2 regions of the Bacillus sp. M13(2017) genome follow, and region 1 is predicted to be linked to the other one. Evidence: riboswitches for the same ligand, from Rfam matches in the RefSeq annotation. Region 1 holds a riboswitch; the other holds the start of a gene.
The links. A riboswitch is a leader RNA that binds a small molecule or an ion and turns the genes downstream of it on or off. The one in region 1 is predicted to bind preQ1.
Positions count from the first base shown of each region.

Region 2: another riboswitch for preQ1. It lies ahead of queC (7-cyano-7-deazaguanine synthase QueC); the one in region 1 lies ahead of CGQ22_RS27155 (QueT transporter family protein).

Region 1 covers NZ_KZ268517.1:26,980-30,161, forward strand. Annotated here, with positions in the region: gene CGQ22_RS27140 (DMT family transporter) at 1-362, opposite strand, end outside; gene CGQ22_RS27145 (reverse transcriptase-like protein) at 376-762, opposite strand; gene CGQ22_RS27150 (aldose 1-epimerase family protein) at 832-1,704, opposite strand; PreQ1 riboswitch class I at 1,837-1,881, shown strand; gene CGQ22_RS27155 (QueT transporter family protein) at 1,888-2,376, shown strand; gene CGQ22_RS27160 (ribonuclease H family protein) at 2,525-3,182, shown strand, end outside.
Region 2 covers NZ_KZ268506.1:82,296-85,477, reverse strand. Annotated here, with positions in the region: gene queF (preQ(1) synthase) at 1-165, opposite strand, end outside; gene queE (7-carboxy-7-deazaguanine synthase QueE) at 185-901, opposite strand; gene queD (6-carboxytetrahydropterin synthase QueD) at 894-1,385, opposite strand; gene queC (7-cyano-7-deazaguanine synthase QueC) at 1,385-2,047, opposite strand; PreQ1 riboswitch class I at 2,141-2,184, opposite strand; gene kinB (sporulation sensor histidine kinase KinB) at 2,391-3,182, shown strand, end outside.

The DNA.
Region 1 (3,182 bases):
GCTTTTTGTTTTAAAAAGATAAAAGACAAAATAGGTACCATAACGATACTAAGCCCTGTTAAGAATCCTGCTTTTGAAGAAGTTGTATAAAGTAAGCCGAATGTTTGTAACACATAGCCAACACATAAAAAGAATCCAACGATTAATCCAGCAAGGCTACTCTGTTTTATATCTTGTTTTGAAGTTTTTTTTGCGAAAATCATTTGAACGAATAATAAAATAATTCCGGCGAATAAAAAGCGAATACCATTAAAAGTAAATGGACCAACGAAAGACATAGCATTTTGAACGACAACAAACGTAGCTCCCCAAATAAAAGAGACAAATAATAAAGCAAGAGGAGCAATCCAATCTTTTTTCACACTCATACCTCCGTTAATTTTGTAAGATAGCCTTTCTAGCTAACTCATCAGCAACTTTATTTTGACTACTTGGAATCCACTTAATAAAAAAGAGGTCGAAATTTTTTATGTACTGCAGTGCTTCTTCTAATAAAGGTGCAAACATTTTATTTTTTGCGTATTCTTTTTCGACAGCTCGCTCGACAAGTTGCGAATCTGTACGAAAAGAGACAATGTTATAATTATGCTCCGTGCAATATTTTAATGCCGCAAGTAAAGCGTGGTATTCTGCTTCATGATTGGACATTGTCCCGAGGGGTAATGATAATTGTACAGCTGGTTGAACCCCTTTAATAAATACTCCTGCACCAGAAGGACCAGGATTTCCTTTTGATGCACCATCAATATATACTTCAATCAAAATGAGAAACCTTCAAATGATAAGATGATCCCCTACTTATATGTTTCTTTGAAGTAGGGGATAGAGTAATTAGCCGATTGTAATGCTATAACGACATGTAAATGTTTCATTCGCTTGTAAAGATTGAATTCCTTTTTTTTCCTTGAAATCTTTTGCTGGAGTTACTTCATCGGCAATTCCGTACCAAGGTTCAATACATAAGAAAGGTGCATTATCCCCTGGTGTCCATACGCCGACAAATGGGAATCCATCAAATTCTACTTTTACAAATTTATTATGTTTATGAGAACGAATCGAAATTTCATTCGTATTCATATGTTCAAAAATAAGCGCATCATTTTTGAATAAATCATATGTAAGTGGCAATTCATTTGTATTTTCAGCGATTAATTGCTTTTTGCTTGAAAGGTAAGGTCCTTCTAATACACTGGTTTCTAAGTGTTCCGAACCATTAAACGATAAGTGATAATCTGTAAATGATTCACCGTCCAATAAAGGCAAGTTGAATCCAGGGTGTGCTCCGATTGAGAAGAACATCTCTTTTGAAGTAGGATTGTTTACTTCGTATGTTACATGAACACTTTGTCCATCTAGCTCATAAGAAACGAGTAATTCGAATTCGTATGGGTATTTTTTTAATGTTTCTTCATTACTAGTAACGATATAAGTGATCTTTGTTTCGCTTTGTTCTTTCACAGAGAAAGTAAGATCACGAGCGAAACCGTGTTGTGTTAATGAATATGGTTTACCGTCTACGTAGTATGTATTATCTACTAATCGGCCGACAATTGGGAATAAAATTGGTGCGCGGCGCCCCCAATAAGTAGAATCACCTTGCCATAAATATTCTATGTTGTCTTCTTTTAAGCGAACGCTCTGTAATTCTGCACCTTTGTCAGAAATGGAAACGATCACTTTTTCATTTTGAATTGTTGCTGTCATGAAGTGAAACCTCCTAAATCTTTCATATGTTTCATTATACGTTGTCTAAAAGAAAAAAGGTAGTTCACGATAGGAATCTATTGACGAAAGAGGGGCTACCACGTAAAATATAATCTTGTTGCTTAAAAAACGAATAACGTGGTTCGAAACCATCCCACGTAAAAAAACTAAGGAGATTTTGTCATGAATATTAGAACTTTAGTCGGTAATGGTATTTTAGGGGCATTATATATTGCTGTTTCTATGCTTATTCAGCCATTTGGCTTTACGAATGTACAGTTTCGTATTTCAGAGATGTTTAATCATCTTGTTGTATTTAATAAGAAAGCAATTTACGGAATTGTATTAGGTGTATTTTTAACGAATCTCTTTTTCTCACCTATGATCGCTTACGATTTAGTATTTGGAGTAGGGCAATCTATTCTTGCATTAGTTGCAACGATTATTTCTATGCGATTTATTAAAGGTGTTTGGGCTCGTATGATTTTTAATACAGTTATCTTTACAATTACAATGTTTATGATTGCAATTGAACTTCATCTTGCATTGGGTTTACCATTTATGTTGTCTTGGTTGACATGTGCAGTTGGTGAATTTGTTGTCATGGCGATTGGTATGCCTGTAATGTACTGGATTAACAAGCGAGTACAATTTGAAAGATTTATGCAATAGATGAAAGAGTTATTCCTATAGGGATAGCTCTTTTTGTATGTAATCACATTGAATATAATGCTGTGACTATTGATACAATATAATAAAATAAAGTGAGGCTTTCATTAGCTGGCTACATATAAGAAGTCTTATATAAGGGGAATCTAGTATGAAATATAAAATTCATTGGTTGTATAAAACAAAGCGCGGTTTGCAGACGGAATTAACGACAGATTATATGAACATAGAAGAAGTACTTCAATTTGCAGAGGATTTTGAGAAAACGGGTAGGGTGAAAGAACTACTATTTTACGATGAAATGGATGCCGAATGGTCATTAAAGGAAATGAAAAAGCTGAGTAAACAAGTGGAGGAAGAGCCTCAAGAAATACACGTTTATTTTGATGGGGGGTATGATGTGCAAACGAAAGAGGCTGGCGTTGGTATATGTGTGTATTATAAAAAAGGAAATACAAACTACCGCATTCGCCGCAATGCATATATAGAAGGTATATATGATAATAATGAAGCGGAATATGCATCATTATTATACGGTATGAATATACTCGAGGAACTAGGGATTAAGTATGAAGCAGTTACACTTCGCGGAGACTCACAAGTGGTACTGCAGCAATTGGCTGGAGAATGGCCTTGTTATGATGAACATTTAAATCATTATTTAGATCAAATTGAACAAAAGGCGAAGCAAATGAAATTAAAACTTGTATGTGAGCCGATATCTAGAAAACAAAATAAAGAAGCACATCAATTAGCTACGCAAGCATTAGAAGGAACAGTTATTGATAGTCATAAAGAAATAACCGAAT
Region 2 (3,182 bases), on a different contig from region 1:
TAAACTTGTAAATTCAGGACAATTGAATTTTACAAAATAATCACGGTTTGGATGATTATTATCAAATACCTCTAATATTTCTGGGCTATATTCAAATAAATATTTTGTATTTTGATTTCCTAATAATGTTACATCTTTTAAATCTTCATCTAATCTTCCTGCCATTTTTAAACATCCCTTCTCATTATACACCGCGTTTATTTCCCCATACTAACGCATGAAGCTGAGGCAATACTTTTGCATCATTCATCTCTTTACAATTTACAGCTTTATCAATCAGCCACTCATACTTATCTAATAATTTTTTAATAAGCATCGCATCATCCACTGTTTTTGTATCATCGTTTCCTACTTGCAAGAAAAATGGTACCTTTGGATAACGTTCGTGCATCTTAACTGCATATTCAAAATCATAATCATCGAATACTACTACTTTTAAACTAATATCTTTTCCTGCTAGTTTCTGAATCATAGCATCTAACTTCTGAAAATCTGTTTTCATCGTCGAACTTGGTGGTTTTGGCGAAATTGTTACCTCATCAATTTCAAGTAACCAATCTTGCCACTTACTCCCTTGTGTTTCAATTGCCGTTCGCATTCCATTTTCTTTTAATATAGAAAGAAGAAACTCAATATTTTTCAGTAATGCCGGATTTCCACCTGAAATCGTAACATGAGAAAAATTTTCTCCTCCAATTGCAACAAGCTCACTCCAAATATCTTCTGCTGTCATCTGTCTAATTTGATCTTTAGCTGATCCATCCCACGTAAAAGCAGAATCACACCAAGCGCAGCTATAATCACAACCAGCTGTACGGATAAACATTGTCTTTTGCCCTACAACCATTCCTTCACCTTGAATAGTCGGACCGAATATTTCTAAGACAGGGATTTTACTCATCGAGCATCCACTCCCGTCTTACTTCCGCATAACTAGTCGGTGTCTCAAATAGACGAACGAATTCAACGCGAGCTCCCTTATATTCGTTCACACGATTCTCTTTTGTTAGTGCTTCTGCCATCTTTTCATAAATCCAAACGACCATATTTTCAGCAGTCGTATTCATTGCTGGTAACGTTTCGTTTAAATAACGATGATCTAAATGAATTTCTATTTCATTTTTCCAAATTTCTTTTATATCTCCAAAGTCAATTGCAAGACCTATTTCATTTACATATCCACTAATTCCAAATACAACTTTATATGTGTGACCATGTAAGTTTTTACATTTCCCTTCATAACAGTGTAAATGGTGTGCTGCATCAAATGTAAATTCCTTACTGACCATTACTCTTTTATTATGATATTTGAGTTGTTTACGCTGAATATCCTTGTCCATTTTTTGCAAATTCTCTACGATGCGAAATCCAAAAAAGTTATCCATTAGTTGTTCGCTCCTTCGCGTTCTTGCAGATACGTATCTAATCCTGCTTTACGAAGTTGACATGCTGGACATTCACCGCAACCATCACCAATGATTCCGTTATAACATGTTAATGTTTTTTCTCGAACAAACTCAAATGCTCCAAGTTCATCTGATAATTTCCATGTTTCAGCTTTATCAATCCACATAAGTGGCGTGTGAATGACAAACGGATAATCCATAGATAAATTTAATGTAACATTTAACGATTTCACAAACACGTCACGGCAGTCTGGATAACCGCTGAAATCAGTTTCACATACACCCGTTACAATATGACGTGCTCCCACTTGTTTTGCTAATACAGCAGCAAATGATAAGAAGAGTAAATTTCGTCCATCTACAAATGTCGATGGCAATTCACCTTCTTCATGTGTAATCTCCATATCCGTTCTCGTTAACGCATTTGGAGCAAGTTGATTTAATAGACTCATATCTAGTACCGTATGCTTTATTCCTAGCTCTTTCGCAATTTCCGCTGCACAATCAATTTCTAGCTTATGACGTTGATTGTAATTAAACGTTACAGCTTCTACCTCTGCAAACTGCTCTATTGCCCAAAATAAACATGTTGTACTATCTTGTCCTCCACTAAAAACAACAACTGCTTTTTCTTTTTTCATTTCACTCATTCTCCTTCTCTACTATAAATAAGAAGAAAGAACGTTCTTGAACTGTCACAATAAAAAAACAAAACAATACCTAAGGATATTGTTGTTTCCATAGTTTTTTATAGAGGGAGTTCGCGAACCTCTCCCGCACGGTGCACGGAATTTCTTCTTTCATTGACACAGCTTATTGTAACATATTGTATACTAGCGTAAAAATTTCTGATTTTTCGGTTATTTTTCATTTCATTTCTTTCATTTTATAGTATGATTAATTTAATATAAGAAGAGAGGGGGCATCCCACTGAAATCCTTTATTATTTATCTCTTTTTAAATATATTATTCATCCTGATTACAATGCTCGTATATCATTTATTTTGGAATCAAAAAGGGAAACGCTCTCCTAAATTAAATTCAGCTATATTTATTGTACTCTGTTGCCTCGCTACCGTACTCTGTATTACATTTGCAGCAAAAATAAATAATGGTTTTCAATTTGATATGCGCCATATTGTATTAATTGTCGGTACATTAACGGGAGGGCCTATTGCTGGTGGTTCTATCTTAGTTGTATTAAACATATATCGCTTATTATTAGGTGGGGTAGGTGTTTTCCCATCTCTTATCGGTTCTGTTCTTCTATTTATTGTTCTACTATTAACATATAAATTTTTCAATCGAACTTCTAATCGTATAAAAATAACACTTGCTATTATCTACAGTCTCACATACGGATTTAGTTGGATACCCTTCTTCCTTTCCAAGGTTACAAATAAGACTGATTATATACCGCATATTATTGTGTATGAGTTATGTTCAATGCTTGGTACAATCCTAATTTTATATTTACTACACATATTACAAACTCAAGTTCGTCTCCAAAACGAACTTATAAATGCTGAAAAGTTTCATTTAATTGGTGAAATGGCAGCATCTATCTCTCATGAAATTCGCAATCCATTAACTTCAACGAAAGGGTTTTTACAACTGTTACAATCAGATACATGCACTGAGCAGGAACGAAAATTATATATTGACATTGCCATTAACGGCATCGAACAAGCAAATCATGTTCTTACAGATTATTTAACCTTTGCCAAACCTAGCATTGAAAAAGAGCAAACATTACAGTTAGAAGAAGAATTACTA